3 regions of the Massilia sp. IC2-476 genome follow, and region 2 is predicted to be linked to each of the others. Evidence: predicted binding sites of a transcription regulator. Region 2 holds the regulator's gene; each other region holds the start of a gene.
What was found. The regulator sigma-54, encoded in region 2, starts transcription at its own class of promoters, with help from an activator protein. The targets are predictions, from matches to a motif close to TGGCANGNAANCTGCTTT.
Positions count from the first base shown of each region.

Region 1: the regulator sigma-54 is predicted to act here: its motif matches at 4,485-4,502, upstream of LK539_RS12920 (PEP-CTERM sorting domain-containing protein).
Region 3: the regulator sigma-54 is predicted to act here: its motif matches at 4,869-4,886, upstream of LK539_RS08765 (PEP-CTERM sorting domain-containing protein).

Region 1 covers NZ_JAJFER010000004.1:220,724-227,235, reverse strand. The annotation lists gene LK539_RS12945 (glycoside hydrolase family 10 protein) at 1-792, shown strand, start outside; gene LK539_RS12940 (N-acetylglucosamine kinase) at 834-1,775, shown strand; partial or broken gene LK539_RS12935 (N-acetylmuramoyl-L-alanine amidase) at 1,790-2,569, shown strand; gene LK539_RS12930 (LysR family transcriptional regulator) at 2,871-3,776, shown strand; gene LK539_RS12925 (M15 family metallopeptidase) at 3,773-4,384, shown strand; gene LK539_RS12920 (PEP-CTERM sorting domain-containing protein) at 4,536-5,123, shown strand; gene LK539_RS12915 (polysaccharide deacetylase family protein) at 5,203-6,138, shown strand; gene LK539_RS12910 (LysR family transcriptional regulator) at 6,135-6,512, opposite strand, start outside.
Region 2 covers NZ_JAJFER010000008.1:47,090-53,601, reverse strand. The annotation lists gene rapZ (RNase adapter RapZ) at 1-128, shown strand, start outside; gene LK539_RS19425 (enoyl-CoA hydratase/isomerase family protein) at 275-1,360, opposite strand; gene hpf (ribosome hibernation-promoting factor, HPF/YfiA family) at 1,502-1,855, opposite strand; gene LK539_RS19415 (RNA polymerase factor sigma-54) at 1,913-3,382, opposite strand; gene lptB (LPS export ABC transporter ATP-binding protein) at 3,385-4,170, opposite strand; gene lptA (lipopolysaccharide transport periplasmic protein LptA) at 4,167-4,718, opposite strand; gene lptC (LPS export ABC transporter periplasmic protein LptC) at 4,749-5,348, opposite strand; gene LK539_RS19395 (HAD family hydrolase) at 5,351-5,881, opposite strand; gene LK539_RS19390 (KpsF/GutQ family sugar-phosphate isomerase) at 5,881-6,512, opposite strand, start outside.
Region 3 covers NZ_JAJFER010000002.1:864,980-871,491, forward strand. The annotation lists gene LK539_RS08745 (two-component regulator propeller domain-containing protein) at 1-1,295, shown strand, start outside; gene LK539_RS08750 (response regulator) at 1,324-2,022, shown strand; gene LK539_RS08755 (AMP-binding protein) at 2,106-3,737, shown strand; gene LK539_RS08760 (MarR family winged helix-turn-helix transcriptional regulator) at 3,745-4,257, shown strand; gene LK539_RS08765 (PEP-CTERM sorting domain-containing protein) at 4,261-4,713, opposite strand; tRNA gene LK539_RS08770 (tRNA-Arg) at 5,037-5,111, shown strand; gene LK539_RS08775 (PAS domain-containing protein) at 5,209-6,512, shown strand, end outside.

The DNA.
Region 1 (6,512 bases), on a different contig from region 2:
CGCCGCGACAACGTCAACCGCCTGATCGAAGCCATGTACAAGGGCGTGCACCGCGAGAAGAGCTGGGTGCGCGTGGGCATCAGCCCCTTCGGCATGGGCCGTCCGGACCGCCGCCCGCCGGGCATCTCGGGCTTCTCGCAGTACGACAAGCTGTATGCCGATGCCGAGCTGTGGCTGGAAAAGGGCTGGGTCGACTACTTCGTGCCGCAGCTGTACTGGCCGATCGCCCAGACCGCCCAGTCCTATCCGGTGCTGCTCGATTACTGGATTTCGCAGAACCCGCAGGGCCGCCACATGTGGCCGGGCCTGTTCACCAGCCGCATCGGCGCGGCGCCGCCGACCCTGAACTACGAGCCGAAGGAGATCCTGGACCAGATCGCGCTGACGCGTGCGCGCCCGCTGTCGACCGGCCACGTCCACTTCAGCATGGCCGCGCTCACCCAGAACCGCAAGGGCATCAGCGACCAGCTGCGCGCCACCACCTACCAGGGCCAGGTGCTGGTACCTGCCACGCCCTGGCTGGGCAGCGCGGGTCCGGGCCGGCCGCAGGTTGCCGCGAAGCGCAGCAAGGACGGCGTACAGCTGTCGCTCAAGGCGGGCAAGGCCACCACGCAGTATGCGGTGTGGGCGCGCCATGGCGGCGAATGGCGCTTCTCGACCGTGCCGGCCGCGCGCGTGGACCATACCGTGCCGGACGACGCGAAGCTGGGCGCCGCCGACCTGGTGGTGGTCAGCGCGGTCGATCGCCTCGGCATCGAAGGTGCGCGCGTGCAGGCATGGCGCAAGCCTTGATATCCTAGCTTCATCCGCTTTATTCATTACACGAACGGGCCATGCATACTCCCGAACTGCAAGACCAACACCTCGGCCTCGGCATCGACGCCGGCGGCACCCAGACCCGCTGGGCCCTCGCGGCGGCCGGGGGCCGTATCGTTGCCGAAGGCACGGTGGGCGGCCTGTCCGCCCTGCAGATGGGCAGCGCCGAAGGGCGCGAAACGGTGCAGGCGACGTTTGAAGCGATCACGCGCGACGTGCTGGCGCACGGGCGTCCGCTGGCGGTGCGCGCCGGCGTGACCGGATACGGGGGCGATGGCGGCCCGCTGCAGCAAAGCCTGGGCGCGTTGCTCGGACTGGCCCCGAAAGCCATCGTGCTGAGCAACGACATCGAGATCGCCTACCTCGCCAGCTTCCGGCCGGGCGAGGGTTACCTGGTGTACTCGGGCACCGGTTCGATCGGCGCCTTCATCGACGAGCACCATGGCTTTCATCGCGCCGGCGGGCGCGGGGTGGTGCTGGACGACGGCGGCGGCGGCTTCTGGATCGCGCGCGAAGCCCTGCGCCACATCTGGCGCCGCGAGGACGAATGCCCGGGCGCCTGGGAAAGCTCGCCGATGGCGCATGCCGTGTTCCAGCACGTGGGCGGCTCGGACTGGTCGTTCTCGCGCCAGTTCATCTATGGCCGCGAACGCGGCGAAGTCGGCAAGCTGGCGATCGCGGTCGCCGCCACCGCCGAGCGCGATCCGGCCGCCGCCGCCATCCTGCGCGAGGCGGGCCACGAACTGGCGCGCCTGGCGCAAGCCCTGGTCAGCCGCTTCGGTCCGCGTCCGGTGGCGCTGGCCGGCCGCGCCGCCGAGCTGCACCCGGTGATCGTCGAAACCATGCGCGCGGCCCTGCCGCCGGATACCATCCTGAGCCAGACCGGTGTGCGCGCCCATTACGCCGCCGCGCGGCTGGCGGCAGCGGACGCCCAGCATCCCAATCCTTCACCTCCATAATGATTGCTACACCGATGAAAAACCTGCTCGTCCCCGTCATCCTGGCCCTGCTGGCCGGCTGCGCCACCGGTCCGATCGGACCGAAGATCGACACTACCTACAATGCCAAGGGCCAGTCGAGCCGTGCGCGCTTCCTGGTGCTGCACTACACGGTGTCCGATAACCCGACCTCGATCAAGATTCTGACCGAGCAACAGGTGAGCGCTCACTATCTCGTCACGAACCACACGCAGCCGGTCATCTACCGCCTGGTGGACGAGAACCGGGCCGCCTACCATGCCGGCGTGTCGAGCTGGAAGAATTTCACGCAGCTGAACAACAGCTCGATCGGCATCGAGATCGTCAACCCGGGCTTTACCGTCAACCCGGACGGCAGCCGCCTGTTCTACCCCTTCCCGCAGGCCCAGATGGATGCCCTGCTGCCGCTGCTGAAGGACATCGTCCAGCGCCATGGCATCGCGCCCGAGAACGTCCTTGGCCACAGCGACATCGCCCCGCAGCGCAAGCAGGACCCGGGTCCGCTGTTCCCGTGGGCGCGCCTGGCCCAGGAAGGCCTGGTGCTGTGGCCGGACGCGAACCGCGTCGCCCTGGTGCGTCCGATTTTCGACGCGACCCTGCCGGACGTCGCCTGGTTCCAGCGCAAGCTGGCCACCCACGGCTACGGCATCCAGCAGACCGGTGTGCTGGACCAGCAGACCCGCACCGTACTGCAGGCCTTCCAGATGAAATACCGCCCGGCCGATTTCGCCGGCAACCCGGATGCCGAAACGGCAAGCCTGCTCGAGGTATTGACCACGCCGGCGAATGCGCCACTGCCCGTCGTGACGACGCCCATGATCACCACGCCCGTGCCGCCGCTGCCGCCTGCCACCCCGCCGGCGCCGGTGGTGCCGGAAACGGCGCCCGCGCCTGCGGCTCCGGTGCCGGTTCCGACGCCGGCCGTGCCGACGCCGGTGCCGACTCCGGCCACGCCGCCCGTGGCGCCGGCGGGTCCTGTGGTGAACACGCCGTGATGGTCGCCGCAGCCGGGTTTTCCCTGTATCCTTCGCAAAATCCGCGCCGTGCGCGCGGACGTCTTGACTGAAGGATGAAGCGATGCGCCTGCGCCATATCGAAGTTTTCCACGCCATCATGCAGGTCGGCACCATCAGCGGTGCCGCCCAGGTTCTCCACATCTCGCAGCCGGCGGTGACGAAAGTCCTGCAGCATGCCGAGCTCCAGCTGGGCATGCCGCTGTTCGAGCGCGTGCGCGGCAAGCTGTATCCGAAGCCGGAAGCGCACCGCCTGTTCGCCGAGACCGAGAAGCTGAACCGCGACCTGCAGGGCATCCGCCGCCTGGCCGCCAGCCTGAAGGGCCGCGCGGTTGAAACCGTGCGCCTGGTGTCGACGCCGACCATTGCGATCAGCGTGCTGCCGCAGGCGATGACGGTATGGCGCCGCGACTTCCCGCAGGCGCGCTGCGAACTGGCTACCCACCACACCAGCGAGATCGTGAACGCGCTGCGCCTGGGTGAAGCTGACCTGGCCCTGTCGCTGCAGGACCCACGCCACCCCGGTATCGTGGCCGAGCCGATCGCGCACGGCAACCTTACCGTGATGGCGCCCGCCGGCACCTGGAGCGCGGACGAACTGGCCAAGCCTTTCACCGCCGACGGCCTGACGGGCGAACTGATCGGCCTGACCGACGGCGATCCGCTGGGCGAGATCGTGGTCGCCGCCTGCGAGGCGCAGGGCGTGCAGCCGGTCTACCACACGGTGGTGCAGACCTACCAGATCGCCCGTTCGCTGGTCGAAGCCGGGGCCGGCGTGGCCGTGCTCGATCCGTTCACCGCCGCCTCGGCCGACCCGGCCAAGGTGCAGTGCCGCCAGTGGTCGCCGGCGATGCCGGTCCACCTGTATCTGCTGAGCGCCAGCCATTCCCCCTTGTCGCACGGGGCGCGCGAGCTGGCCAACTGTATCGGCGCGACCGCGCGCGCCTGTCTCGAAAAAGCTTCTTCATGACCCTGACCGTCGCCAGCGAAGACATCGCCGGCAGCCCTGAATTCCGCCACCTCACCAGCATCGACGGGATCGCGATCGACCTGCGCTACGCGAGCCCCAACAACTTCGTCGGACGCGACCTATATTCGCCCTACGATTGCGCCTGGCTGCACGTCGATGCCGCCGCGGCGCTGGAACGCTTCGTCGCCTGGCTCAAGGAACGCCGCCCCGGCCACACCCCCCTGGTGCTGGACGCCCTGCGTCCGCAGCGCGTGCAGCAGCAGCTGTGGGATGCGTTGGAGGGCACCGGCCTGCAGATGTACCTGGCCAATCCGGCGCGCGGCTCGATCCACTCCTACGGCATGGCGCTCGACATCACCCTGCTCGATGAAACGGGGCGCGAACTCGACATGGGCACCGGTTTCGACGACATGACCGAGCTGTCGCATCCGGCGCTGGAAGAAGGCTTCCTGCGCACTGGCGAGCTCACGGAGCAGCAGCTGGCCAACCGCCGCCTGCTGCGCGAAGGCATGCTTGCCGCCGGCTTCTTCGGCATCAATACCGAATGGTGGCACTTCGATTGCGGCGACCGCGAACTGGTGCGCGCTACTTACCGCCGTGTGTTGTAAACAGCTCTACTTGGTTCCACCAGCTTGTTTACTGTCGATAATATTTACACTTGGAAAATTTGCTTTCCCTAAGTAACTGAATTAATTGATTTCTTTATGCTGGCATTTAAATTGCTTAACTAAAAGAATCAAATATTTACTAAGGGAAATAATGCGTATTTCACTCTATCCACTTACCTTGGCTGCGCTGCTTGCAAGTGCCGGCGTTTCCGCAGGCACCCTGACGACCACGCTCAGCGTCGATAACGGCTACATCGCCTACCTGTCGACCAGTGACAACCAGACTGGCTTTGCCTTCAGCAATGGCAATTTCTGGGAAACGAGCTTCACTGGCCAAGTCGTGCTGGAAGCCGGCCGTGACTATTACCTGCACATTTACGCCTATGACCAGGGCGGCCTGGCAGGCATGCTGGGCCAGTTCGCCATCAGCGACAAACGGCACTATTTCGCCAACGGCACGCAATCGCTGGTCACCAATACCGTGAACTGGAAGGGCAACAATGTCGGCTTCAATGGCGTCTACGGCAGCCTGATCGGCCAGGGCGCGAATGGCGTCACGCCCTGGAACACGCGTCCGAACATCGCCTCGAACGCCCAGTGGATCTGGGCAGGCAACGCGAACAGCAACGATGCCGCCTACTTCACTACCAAGATCACGGCAGTGCCGGAACCCGGCTCGCTTGCCCTGTTGGGCCTCGGCCTGGGCGGCCTGGCAGTCAGGCGCCGCCGCAAAGGCTGATCGCCGTTCATGCGCGCCGGCTGGACACCTGCGGCCGGCGCGGCCAGAATGCCGGTTCCCTCACCGAACGGAGCCGTTCATGCCTGTCTCTCCTGCACGCGCGCTGCGCGCGGCGCTCGCCGCCATCAGCCTGGCTCTCGCTCCGCAGCTGCATGCCCAGTCTGTCGCGTTCACCTTTGACGACGGCCCGAACCTCGCCGCTACTCCGCGCCTGTCGCCGCAGGCCCGCAATGCAGCAATGCTGGCGGCGCTGGCAAAGCACAAGGTCCAGGCTGCGCTGTTCGTGACCTGCGGCTTCGGCGCCGACCGGCCCGAAGGGCTGGCGCTGGCGCGCGCCTGGGGCCAGGGCGGCCATGCCCTCGCCAATCACACGGTGACGCATCCGGACCTGGACAGCGCCAAGGTCACGCTGGCGCAGTACCAGCAGGAAGTGCTCGATTGCGACCGCGTCGTCGCCGCGCTGCCGGGCTACCAGAAATGGTTCCGCTTCACCTACCTGCGCGAGGGGAATACGCTCGAGAAGCGCAACGGCATGCGCGCCTTCCTGCGCCAGCAGGGCTACCGCAACGGCTACGTCAGCCTCGACACCAGCGACTGGCGGCTGAACGACAAGCTGGTCCAGATGCTGGACGCGGATCCGAACGCGAACGTCGAGCCGGTCCGCCAGGCCTACCTGGCGCACATTCGCCAGCGCGCGCTGGCCTACCGCGCCCTGGCCCAGCGCCTGCAGGGGCGGGACATCCCGCAAGTGCTCCTGCTTCACCATAACCTGATCAATGCGCTGTGGCTGGACGACGTCGTCCAGCAGTTCAAGGACATGGGCTGGACCATCACGACCCCGGCCCAGGCCTATGCCGATCCGGTCTACCAGCTGATGCCGGACCGTGCGGCGCCGGGCCAGAGCCTGCTGCTATCGATGGGACGCAGCCTGGGCCTGAGTACCCAGGATCTCGGCCTGCGCCTGATGGACGACGGCGACTTCGAGATCGAGGCATTGAAGCAGCAGGGCCTTTAAATCCTGCGCGTATCCACCTCCGCGAACACCTTCACCGCCCAGTCCACGAAAACGCGCGCCTTGGCGTTCAGGTTGCGGTTGGGCGGATACATCACGTACAGCGGGTGCGCCGGCTGCGACCATTCCGGCAGCACCTGCACCAGTTCGCCGCTGTCGAGGTGGCGCTGCAGCGCAAAGCGGAAGCTCTGCGCCACGCCGAGACCCGCCAGCAGGGCGGTGACGTGGGCCGTGCTTTCGTTCACTGCCGTGCCGCCATCGGCGCCGATCTCGATGCGCTCCCCATCCCGCTCGAAACGCAGCGGGATTGTCCTGCCGCTCAGCGAGGAAAAATAGCCGAGCAGGCGGTGGTCCTGTGCGAGTTCACGGGGATGGGC
Region 2 (6,512 bases):
TGGCGGTGGGCTGCACCGGCGGGCAGCACCGCTCGGTGTACATGGCGGAGCGGCTGGGCGCCTACTTCGGGCAGACGGAGCGGGTAATCATTCGCCATCGCGAGCAGCCGAAGCACGCGGCGGTTTGATTTAATCGTTAACCGAAAACCGTCGTTCCGGCGAAGGCCGGAACCCAAGTTTGCATGCGTACCTTCGGCTCTTCGTGGATAGGCTAACGCTGCGCAACGGAATTGGATCCCGGCCTGCGCCGGGATGACGGTTTTGAGGCCGGTGGTCAGGACAGATGGCGCAGCGGGTGCGCGTATTCTGGCCACACCGGCTCGAAGAACCTTGCCACCATCTCCGGCGTCACTTCCTCCAGCGTCGCCGGATTCCACTTCGGCTGGTTGTCCTTGTCGATCACCAGCGCCCGCACGCCCTCCAGCACCTCGCCATGCTCGAAATTGCGGCGCACCAGGTTGCGTTCCATGCGCAGGCAGTCCGCGACGTCGAGCGATGCCCCGCGTTGCAGGAGTTCGCGCGTCACGCACATCATCAGGGGCGAACGCTGGCGCATCGCCTTGAGCGCCTTCTGCGCGAACAGGTTCTCGTCACGCGCCAGCGATTCCATGATTGCGCCCACCGAGGCCGCGCCGAAATGCGCATCGATCACGCCGCGCTGCGCCTGCAGTTCGCTCGCGCCCTGCTGCCCTGCGAACTGCGCCGCGAAGGCGTGGATCGCCGCCGGCAGTTCGGCGCCCGGCGTGGTCTCGATCAGCGCCTGAAGACCAACCAGCTCGACGCCCGGCACGAACACGTCCGCCAGCCCCACGTAGAGCGCATCGGCCGCGCCGATGGTGAGGCCGGTCAGGCCCAGGTACTGACCCAGCTGGCCCGGCGCATGCGACAGGAAATGGCTGCCGCCCACGTCCGGGAACAGGCCGATGTTCACCTCGGGCATGGCCATCTTGGTGCGCTCGGTCACGATGCGCAGGCCGCAATCGGGGCCGCCTTGGGCTATGCCCATGCCGCCGCCCATCACCACGCCGTCCATCAGCGCAATATAGGGCTTCGGATAGAAGTGGATCAGGTGGTTCAGTGCGTATTCTTCGGTGAAGAAGTCTTCCAGCAGCGCGCTGCCGCCGGTCGGGCCGACGTGGCCCATCTCGTGGAAGAAGCGGATGTCGCCGCCCGCGCACAGGGCCTTCTCGCTGGTGCTGGTGATGACCACCGCGTCGATGCCCGCGTCGTCCTTCCACTGCAGCAGGATCGCGGTCAAGGCACGGACCATGTCGAGCGACAGGGAATTCAGGGCTTTCGGTCGGTCGAGCGTAATGACGCCGGTGCGATTGGCGACGCGGGTCAGGACGGTGTCGGTCATGATCGTGTTCTGTGGTCGAAAAGACATGCATTCTACAGAACTACCGTGTAAAACCGGAAGCCTCGAAAAGTAACAGCTTCGTACAAATGCAAAAAGGGCGTCCCCTCAGACGCCCTTGCTGTGTTTGCGGTCGCCCGTTGATTACGCGGCGGCGGCTTCTCCGTTGTCCGGAAGGCGCTTGTGCGCCACGTGGTTATGGTCTTGCAGCATGGATTTGTGTTTCAGAACCTGCCTGTCCAGTCTGTCCATCAGGGTGTCGATGGCCGCGTAGAGATCCTGTGCAGCGCTTGCGACGTGGAGGATCTTGCCCGATACCTGGAGGTTGATCTCGGCTTTCTGCCGTTTTTCTTTTTCAGTGAGGTTATCGATGGCGAGGAACACGTGGGTGTCGATCACGTGGTCGAAATGGCGGGTGATGCGCTCGAGCTTATTCTGAACGTATTCACGGATGGCGGGGGTGACTTCGAGGTGGTGGCCGCTGATGGTGAGGTTCATACACACTCCTTGGGAAGGTGCCCTGCCCGCCCCACAAGGTTGAAGTGGGCAGATGCTTTACAGGGATTTGCGGAGGCTGACGGGCGGAATCTTGAGCGCTTCACGGTACTTGGCGACCGTGCGGCGGGCAATGACCATACCTTGTTCCCCGAGCATCTCCGCGATCTTGCTGTCGGATAGAGGATTCCTAGGGTCTTCTGCTCCTGTCAATTGCGCGATGAGCGCGCGGATCGCCGTCGAGGAGGCTTCTCCCCCCGCTTCGGTGGCGACATGGCTTCCGAAGAAGTACTTCAGCTCAAACATGCCGTGCGGGGTCAGCATGTATTTCTGCGTGGTTACACGAGAGATGGTGCTCTCGTGTAGGCCTAGTGTATCAGCTATCTCACGCAAAACAAGAGGGCGCATGGCAACCGCGCCGTGGCTGAAAAAGTTGCGCTGGCGCTCCACAATTGCCTCTGCGACACGCAGGATCGTGTCGAAGCGCTGGCGCATATTCTTGATCAGCCACTTGGCTTCCTGCAGCTGCGCGCCCATCTGGCTTTCGCTCCTGCCCTGCTTGAGCAGGTTGGCGTACAGCGTGTTCACGCGCAGCTTGGGCATCACGTCGGGATTGAGCGCCACCGCCCAGCCGCTCTTGGCGCGGCGCACGATCACGTCCGGCACCACGTAGTCCGAGGTGTTCGATGCGAAGGCCGCACCCGGGTGCGGATTGCAGCGGCGCACCACGGCCTGCACTTCGCGCAGGTCTTCGTCGTCGCAGTCGAGCGCCTTTTTCAGCTTGCTGTATTCGCGCTGCGCGAACCAGCTCAGGTAACCCTCGACGATCTGCAGGGCCAGGCGCCGCGTCACCAGCGGCACGCCCGCCATGCGGCGGATCTGCAGCGCCAGGCATTCGGCCGCGCTGCGCGCGCCGACGCCGATCGGGTCGAGGCTCTGCACCAGCGCCAGCGCGCAGCGCAGTTCGTCCATCTCGATGTCCAGCTCGCCCGGCAGGCGCGCGTGGATCTCGTCGAGCGGCTCTTCCAGGTAGCCGTTGTCGTCGAGGGCGTCGATCACCAGCTCGGCCAGGGCCCGGTCGCGCGCGCTGCAGCCGGTCAGGCGGATCTGTTCGGCCAGGTGTTCGCGCAGCGTGATGCCGTCGGCTTCCAGTTGCGGGCGGCCGTCCTCGTCGTCGCCGCTGCGTGCGCCGCCGCCTTCACCGCCCCAGTCGGCGTCGGCCTCGCCGCCCCCACTGTCGGCGCCGTCCTCCATGCTCTCGCCTTCCGGCTTCGCGCCCTCCTGCGCTTCCTGTCCCGGGGCGGGCGCCTCGCCGTTCGCCGGCGCGTTGTTGATGGCGCCGTCGGCCAGCAGCCGCACCGAGCGGTCGAGCGGGTCGTCGAGCCGCTCCAGCAGCGGATTGTCGTGCAGGATCTGCTCGATCTCCTGGTGCAGTTCGAGCGTGGACAGCTGCAGCAGGCGGATCGACTGCTGCAGTTGCGGCGTCAGCGCCAGGTGCTGCGAAGTGCGTAGCTGGAGACTCTGCTTCATCGTTACATTCTGAAGTGCTCGCCCAGATACACGCGGCGCACCGATTCGTTGGCGATGATGTCGTCGGGGCGGCCGGATGCCAGCACGGCGCCCTGGTTGATGATGTAGGCGCGGTCGCAGATGCCGAGGGTCTCGCGCACGTTGTGGTCGGTGATCAGGACGCCGATGTTGCGCTCTTTCAGGAAGCGCACGATGCGCTGGATCTCGATCACCGCGATCGGGTCCACGCCGGCGAAGGGTTCGTCGAGCAGCACGAAGCGCGGATTGGTCGCCAGTGCGCGCGCGATCTCCACGCGGCGCCGCTCGCCGCCCGACAGCGACAGCGCCGGGTTCTCGCGCAGCTTCTCGATCTGCAGTTCGGCTAGCAGGGTGTCGAGGCGCTCGTTGATCTGGTCCTTCGAGAGCGGCTTGCCGTCCACGCGCTGCAGTTCCAGCACGGCGCGGATGTTCTCTTCCACCGTCAGCCGGCGGAACACCGAGGCTTCCTGCGGCAGGTAGGACAGGCCCAGCACCGCGCGCCGGTGGATCGGCAGGTTCGAGATGTCGGTGCCGTTGATGTCGATGGTGCCGGCGTCCGACGGCACCAGGCCGACGATCATGTAGAAGGAGGTGGTCTTGCCGGCGCCGTTGGGACCCAGCAGGCCGACCACTTCGCCGCAGTCCACCTGCAGCGACACGTCGCGCACCACCAGGCGCTTGCCGTAGCTCTTCTGCAGGCCCTTGACCACCAGGGTGCTGCAGGTATCAAGCGCCGTGGCCGGCGTGCCTGCCGTCATGGTGGCCGTCATTGCTTGGCGCCTTCGCTGGTGGTGCGCTTGGGCGCCAGGATCAGGGTGCCGCGGCCGCCGCCGACCTTGCTGGCGCCGCTGGCGTCGTTGCGCACGGTCGCCACTTCGCGCCGGTTGTCGTAGGAGATGAAGGGCCCCTGGATTTCATTGGTCATGCGGCCGTTCTCCAGCTCGCGCACTTCGGCGTTGGAGAACAGCTTCACCAGCTCGGCGCGCTCGTCGTACTCGATGCGCTGGGCCTGGCCCTCGACCCACAGGTCGGGACCGCCATCGCGCTTCTGGCGGAAGGTCGCAATCTTGCCGTTGTTGGCGGTGAGGGTCACGCTCATGTAGCCTTCCGGCGTTTCCTTGACCAGGGCGCGGTCGGACTTCAGCACCAGCGTGCCGCGCGTGAGCACGACGTTGCCGGTCAGGATGCGGGTCTGGGTGACCTCGTCGACATCGAGAGTGTCGAAGTTGATCACGGCCTGCTTGAGCGAATCGGCACGCTCGGCCGAGGCGCCGAAGGCGATCAGGCTGAGAAGTGCGGCTGCGATAATTTTTTTCATATTGCTTGTCCTGGGTTGGCGGCGCCGTGCTTATTGGCGCGCACGTGGCGGATAGACGATCTGGCCGCGGCTGGCGAGGTGCAGCTTCTGGGTCGCGTTGTTGGCGACCATGCCGGTGCCGACCACGGTGGAGGCGCCCAGCTGCATGTCGACCGGCTTCGCGGTCTTGAGGATTTCCTCGTCGGGCAGCACGGTCAGGGCCTCGGTGCGCACACGCAGTGCTTCGCTGGTCGGTGTGGCCGGACGCTGGATGTCGACCTTGCCGAGCAGTTCGACGCGGTGCTCGCCGTGGTAGATCTCGGCGCGGTTGGCGACGATGGTCATGCGCGGGCGCCCCGGCGTCACGCCTTCCATCACCGGGCTCTCGACGCGCGACACGTCGCCCTGCGGCACGTGCGCCAGGCGCTTGCCGGACACCACGTAGCTCGGCTTGCCCTGCTCCGTCATGCGCACGAAGGAGAAGTTCTCGACGATGTAGTCGGGTTCATCCGGCGGGCCGCCGAAGCGGGCGTCGCCGTCCTCGCGCTCCATCACCTGCACCAGCCAGAAGCTGCCGACGGCGCAGAAGGTTGCGATCATCATGATCGCCAGGAGCTTCCAGCGGTGGGCGGTGCGCTTGTAAGTGACCATGCTTATGCAAAATAAGGCGCGAGCGCCTGTTCATAGGTGCCCTGGGCGCGCATCACCAGGTCGCAGACCTCGCGCACGGCGCCGCGGCCGCCCGCGTTCTTCGTCACGTAATGGGCGCGATGCTGCACTTCCGGGTGGCCGGAGGGCACGGTGACGGCAAAGCCCACGCGGGTGAACAGCGGCAGGTCGATCACGTCGTCGCCGATATAGCCGCATTCTTCCGGCGTGACGCCGGTGGCCTGCAGCAGTTCGGCGAAGCCGACGCGCTTGTCGTGGATGCCCTGGTAGACGTGCGAGATGCCGAGATCGGCCGCACGCTTGACCACGATCGGCGATTTGCGCGCGCTGATGATGGCGGTCTTCACGCCGGTCTTGTTCAGCAGCTGGATGCCGAGGCCGTCGAGCACATTGAAAGTCTTGGTGACTTCGCCGTCCGGGCCGTAGGTGAGGCTGCCGTCGGTGAGCACGCCGTCGACGTCGAAGATCATTACCTTCACGCGCGCCGCGCGCTGCATGTATTCGAGCGGCGTCATCAAATCACCTTGGCGCGGGTCAGGTCGTGGATGTGGAGCGCGCCGACCAGGCGGTCTTCGCCATCCACCACCAGCATCTGGTTGATGCGGAATTCTTCCATGACGGCGACGGCGTCGACCGCCAGCTGCTCCGGATGGATGCGGCGCGGATTGGCGTGCATCACGTCGCGGATCGTGATATTGGAAAAGTCGGTCACGCGCTCGATCAGGCGGCGCAGGTCGCCGTCGGTGAACACGCCGACCGGGCGGCGCTCTTCGTCGACGACGGCGGTCATGCCCATGCCCTTCTGGCTGATTTCCAGCAGTGCGCGCGTGAGCGGCGTGTCGGGCGAGACGGCGGGGATGGCCTCGCCGCTGCGCATGACGTCGCGCACGTGGGTCAAGAGGCGTCGGCCCAGGGCGCCGCCCGGGTGCGACATGGCGAAGTCTTCCTCGCGGAAGCCGCGCGCGTCCAGCAGGGCCACGGCCAGGGCGTCGCCCATGGCCAGGGTCACGGTGGTGCTGGTGGTCGGCGCCAGGTTGAGGGTGCAGGCTTCCTTGGCAACCGAGATGTCGAGATGGATCTCGGACAGCTTGGCCAGGCGCGAATGCGGCTTGCCGGTCATCGAGATCACCGGGGTGCCCATGCGCT
Region 3 (6,512 bases), on a different contig from region 2:
TGCATGCCATGATCCGCAACGTGGCCAGCCTGTTCGAGGAGCAGGCGGCCGGGAAGAGCGTCGGCTTCGAGGTCGTGGTGGACGAGGCGCTGCCGCGCTTCGTGGTGGGCGATCCGACCCGCCTGCGCCAGGTGCTGGTCAACCTGGTCGGTAATGCCTTCAAGTTCACCCGCTCCGGTTCGATTACCCTCGGGGTCGAGCTGCGGGGCGATGACCAGGTGCGCGGCGACGGCTGGAACATGGTGCGCTTCACGGTGCGCGACACCGGCATCGGCATCCCGGCCGACGCGCTGCCGCGCCTGTTCCAGAAATTCGAGCAGGCCGACACCACCACCACGCGCCGCTACGGCGGCACCGGCCTGGGCCTGGCGATCTGCCGCCAGCTGGTGGCCCTGATGGGCGGTTCCATCGGCGTCAACAGCCTCGAGGGCAAGGGCAGCACCTTCAGCGTGCTGCTGCCGCTGGCCGACGGCGTCGAGCCGGCCCACGTGGAAAGCGCGCAGCGCGCCCCGCACACGCACCGCCTGCGCATCCTGTGCGCCGAGGACTTCCCGACCAACCAGATCATCGCCCGCACCATGGTCGAGGAGATGGGCCACCAGATCGACATCGCCGACAACGGCGTCCAGGCGGTGGCGGCCTGCGCCCGCACCCGCTACGACCTGGTGCTGATGGACGGGCGCATGCCGGAGATGGATGGCGCCAGCGCCACCCGCATCATCCGCGCCGGCGGCACGTTCGAGGCGCGGGTGCTGGATCCGCACCTGATGATCGTGGCCCTGACCGCCAACGCCAGCGGCGAAGACCGGGCGCGCTACCTGGCCTGCGGCATGGATGCCTTCCTGACCAAGCCGATCGACGAGGACGCACTGCACCAGCAGATCTCGCGCGCCATCGAGCGCCAGCTGGCGCGCGGCATCTTGCTGCCGCCGATGCCTGCGCCGACACCGGCGCCGACGGTGGCGGTGCTGGACGCGATGTTCGGCGTCACCACCGCGCCTGCGCCGGCGCCCAAGGAGCCGGCCGATGCGCTGGCCGGCCGCCTGCGCGCCGCCTTCGCCGCCGACCTGCCGCGCCGCCGCGCCGAACTGGATGCTGCGCTGGCCAGCGGCGACCTGGATGCGGCCGGCAGGGTGCTGCACGGCCTGCGCGGCAGCGCCGCCTACCTCGGCGAAACCACCCTGGGCGCGCTGTGCGCTGAACTGGAAGCGGCCGCCGATGCCGGCCACCTGCCGCGCGTGCTGGCCGGCCTGGCGAGGCTCCAGCCGCAGCTCGATGCTTTCCTGCAGCCCTGAGCGCAGCTGTGCCTATAATGGCAACTAGTTGCAATGGCATGGGGGCACGGACTGGATGAAGGTGCTGGTGGTGGATGACGACGTGGTGGCGCGCATGATGCTGATGCATCAGATCGACCACTGCGGGCAATTCGAGATCGTGGAGGCGGAGGACGGCGAGGATGCCTGGCGCATGCTGGCGGACGGCCTGCGCCCCGGCATCATGTTCTGCGACCTGCGCATGCCGAACCTGGACGGCATGGGCCTGCTGGCGCGGGTGCGCGCCGATCCCGTGCTGGCGGCGCTGCCGGTGGTGCTGGTCTCAGCCGCTTCGGACGGCGACACCCTGTCCGAAGCCGGGCGCCTGGGCGCCGACGGCTACATCGTGAAACCCTTCGCGGCAGGGCAGGTGCGGGCCCAGCTCGCGCGCCTGGTGCAGCCCGACGCCGACCCGGCCGAGGTCGCGCAGCGCCTCGGGGTCAGCCTGGACCGCCTGCTGCTCTACCTGGGCGGCCTGCAGCGCCAGCTGGAAGAGGCGGGACCGGCCATCGCGTCCCTCCCGAGCCTGGCGCGCTCGGCGCAGCTGGAGCGCCTGGCCGAAGGCTGCGCCACGCTCGGGCTGGCGGATGGCGCCGCGCGGCTGCGCAGCGCCGGCACGCAGGACGATGCGCAGCTCGCCCAGACCGCGCTGGCCCAGGCCCTGGGCGGTGTCCTGCGCCAGCAGGCGCGCGCGCAAGCACAGCCCTGATTTCGCTTGCCGGCCAATTACTTTAGATTTAAAGTAATCCGCGACCTTGCTGCACCACTGCCGGACTTTCACAGGGACCCGACATGACCGATGCCTCCGCAGCACTTGCGCCGTCCGGCTATGCCGACGGCTTCGCCCGCGCCATGCTGCCACCGCTCGATGAGTGGCCGGAAATGCGCTTCGACCTGCCCGAACTTCAGTACCCGCCGCGCCTCAACTGCGTGGCCGAGCTGTTGGACGCCGCCACCCTGCGCGGCTGGGACGAACGCACGGCCCTGATCGGCGCGCGCGAACGGCTGACGTATGCCGAGCTGCGCGCACGGGTCGACCGCATCGCCCATGTGCTGCACCACGACCTCGAGCTCGCGACCGGCAGCCGGGTGCTGCTGCGCGGCGCCAACTGTCCGATGATGGCAGCCTGCATCCTGGCGGTGATCAAGGCCGGCTGCATCGCGGTGCCCACCATGCCGCTGCTGCGTGCCCGCGAGCTGGGTACCATCGCGTCGCGCGCCCGGGTCGACGCGGTCCTGTGCGCGGCCGCACTGCGCGCCGAGGTCGATGCGATGGAGCCGGGTGGACTTCCCTTGGTCCTGTTCGACGATCCCGACGCGCCGGATGCACTGGAGCGGCGCATGGCGGCCCACGACGCCCCCTTCGCCGCGCTAGACACGGCCGCCGACGATGTCTGCCTGATCAGCTTCACCTCCGGCACCACCGGCGTCCCGAAGGGGACCATGCACTTCCACCGCGACCTGCTGGCGATCTGCGACTGCTTCCCGCGCTATACCCTGGAGTCGCGCATCGATGACGTGTTCATCGGCACGCCGCCGCTGGCCTTCACCTTCGGCCTGGGCGGGCTGCTGCTGTTTCCGCTGCGGGTGGGCGCCAGCGCGGTCCTGATCGAAAAACTGAATCCGGAAGGCCTCTTGGGGGCGATCCAGGAACGGCGCGCCACGGTGTGCTTCACCGCGCCCACCTTCTACCGCCAGATGGCCCAGCTGGCGCCGCGCTTTGACCTCTCCAGCCTGACACGCAGCGTGTCGGCCGGCGAAGCGCTGCCGGTAGCGACGCGCGAAGCGTGGAAGGCTGCGACAGGCCTCGAGATGATCGACGGGATCGGCGCCACCGAGATGCTGCACATCTTCATCTCCGCCGCCGGCAGCGACGTGCGCCCTGGCGCGACCGGCAAGCCGGTGCCGGGCTACCTCGCCTGCATCCTCGACGAGGACGGACAGCCGGCAGCGCCGGGCGTGGTGGGGCGCCTGGCCGTGAAAGGGCCGACCGGCTGCCGCTATCTTAGCGACCCGCGCCAGCGCAACTACGTGCAGGGTGGCTGGAACATCACCGGCGACGCCTACGAGATGGATGCCGACGGCTACTTCTACTACCGTTCGCGGCTGGACGACATGATCATCTCGGCCGGCTACAACATCGCCGGCGCCGAAGTCGAGGAAGCGCTGCTGCACCATCCGGCGGTGGCCGAATGCGGCGTGGTGGGGCGGGCGGACGAGGAGCGCGGGCAGGTGGTCGAGGCCCATGTGGTGCTGAAACCGGGCGTCCCGCCGAGCAGCGAGACGGCGCTGGCCCTGCAGGAATTCGTCAAGGCCCAGATCGCGCCCTACAAGTACCCGCGCGTGGTGCGCTTCCGCGAACAACTGCCGCGGACCGAAACCGGTAAACTGCAACGGTTTAAATTACGCTTGGATGCGGTCTGAGGAAAACATGTCGGATCTCGAGGATGGCGGGCAGGGCAGGGAAGACGAGCTCGACCTGGCAAGCCGCTTGCGGCAGGAACACCACCAGTCGCTCAAGCTGTGGCTGCGCATGCTGTCGTGCACGGTGCGCATCGAAAACGAGATCCGTGCCCGGCTGCGCGCCAGTTTCGGCATCACGCTGCCGCGCTTCGACCTGATGGCCCAGCTCGAGCGTCATCCCGAGGGCCTGCGCATGGGCGAGCTGTCCAAGCGCATGATGGTCACGGGAGGCAACGTCACCGGCATCACCGACCAGCTCGAGCGCGAAAAGCTGGTGGAGCGGATGCCCGACCCGCAGGACCGGCGCGCCTGGGCGGTGCGCTTGACGCCGGCCGGCCGCAAGGCCTTTGCCGACATGGCGGCGGTCCACGAGCGCTGGATCGAAGAGATGCTGGCCGATATCCCGGCCGAGGACAAGGCCAGCCTGATCGGGCTGCTGGCCTCGATGAAGGGCCGGCTCAGGATCGCCGACCCGAAGTAGCCATCAGCCGCGACGGCGGCGTGCACCCGTTGCCGCGAGCAGGCCCAGGCCGAGCAGGACGATGCCGCCCGGTTCCGGCAGCTCGACCTGGTTGTAGGACACGCCCATGGTGGTCGTGTAGTGGCTCAAGCGGCCGATATTGCACTTGCTCTGGTTGTTCGCGCAGGCGCCGCCAGTGAGGAACTGCACCTGGTCGTCGGTCCAGACGAGCTGGCTCAGGTTGCCGGTGTTGCGGAAGAAGAAGGTGGTCGCGGTGGCATTGGTGCCGCCGGTGCCGAACTTCAGTGCGAAGTAACCTGGTTGGGTCAGGTCGGTCAGGAACCAGGCGCCGGGCATGCCAGGCACTGCGCTGGCGCTGATGAGGTCCGCGTCAGCCTTGCCGCTCAGGAACAGGGTCTTGTCGCCAGACAGTTTGCGCAGCATGTCGAGCTCGGCTGCGTCACTCGAATTGTTCATTTTCGCTTCGCCGATCTTGACGTCGACCGCGAAAATTGGCGCCGCTTGCGCAGCGGGGGTAGTCAGTGCTGCTAGCAAGCACAGCACAGCGAAAGCGATTTGGCGGGTTGCATTCATTGTCATATTATTTCTAATGGAGAAACTATGCTATCTATAAAGCAAGTTTTATGCCATAGTAGAAATATTTATGGAAATCAATGGGTTGCCAAGGATGCCTCTGTTAATAGGAGATGTTCTGTAAGGTTTTTCGACAGTGGGCCATGCTTCGGGACGACGGCAGTTCTGCTTTGGCAAGACGACTGGTACAATAGCGGTCTGCGCGTGTCGCCATAGTACAATGGATAGTACAAGGTCCTCCTAAGACTTAGATGCAGGTTCGATTCCTGCTGGCGACACCATTCTCCGCCCATCCGGGCAAGCGCTTTCCCGCCCGGCTATACTTGCCGCTCCGCTGGCCCGTCCGGGCGGCGCCCGTCATTCAATCGGACCCGCTCGATGTTCCTCACCGCTCCCACGCCCGCCGGCAAGTCCGATACCGTCGAGATGCTGATGGCCGCTCATGACTGGCGCGCCGCGCCTTGCGGCGAGCCGTCCGGGTGGGAACCGGCGCTGCAGTATGCGCTCCGCCAGATGCTCGATGCGGCGGTGCCGATGTTCATGGTCTGGGGCGAGGCCGAAACCTTCCTCTATAACGACGCCTACGTGCCGATCCTGGGGCTGCGCCATCCGCATGCGCTGGCACAGTCGTTCGAGCACGTCTGGCCGGAGGCCTATCCGGCCGTGGCGCCTGCCGTGGCAAATGCGATGGCGGGCCAGCCGACCAGTTTCTCGCATGCTCCTTTCGTCGTGACCCGCAACGGGGTCGACGAGCAGGTCTCGTTCTCCTTTACGTATTCGCCGCTGCGCCGCCTGGACGGCACGGTGCTGGGCTTCAGCTGCGTGGTGCTGGAGACGACCGATATCGACGCCTGGCGTCGCAGCGAGGCGGCGCTGCACGACGCCCAGCTGCGCCTGGAAGCCGCGCTCGGCGCTGCCCAGGTCGCAACCTGGAACTGGGACATCCGCGCCAACCGCGTGTATGCGGACGCCAACCTGGCGCGCATGTACAGCGTCTCGGACCGGGATGCCGACGGCGGACCGATCGAGGCCTACCTGACCGCGATCCACCCCGACGACGTGGCCAAGGTAGGGGCGCACATCGAGCATGCCCTGAGCACCGGCGACGCTTTCAGCGAAAACTACCGGCTGCGCGCCGCGGACGGCAGCTGGCGCCACGTCGAGGCGCGCGGCAAGGTGACGTTTGGGGCCGACGGGCTTCCCGAATGGCTGCCTGGCATCGCGCTCGATGTCACTGCCCAGAAGGAGGCCGAGGCGCGCCTGCAGCGCAGCGAGGCGCGCTTCCGGCGCCTGGCCGAATCGAACGTGCTCGGCATCGTGCAGTACCGCGCCGACGGCGCGCTGCTCGATCCGAACGATGCCTTCCTCGACATCCTGGGTGTCACGCGCGCAGAGTTCGAGCGCGCGGGCCTGTCGTGGCGGGCATTGACGCCGCCCGAGTGGCGCGAGGCGGACGAGCGCGGCTGGGCCCAGCTGCGCGCCACCGGCGTGATGGAACCCTACGAGAAGGAGTACCTGCGCAGCGACGGCAGCCGCGCCGCCGTCTACCTCGGCGCCGCGAACGTCGAGGGTAATCCGGACGAAGGCATCAGCTACGTGCTCGACATTTCCGGCATCCGCGCCGCCGAGCGCGCCCTCAAGGAAAGCGAAGCGCGCTTCCGCGTGATCGCCAATGCCATGCC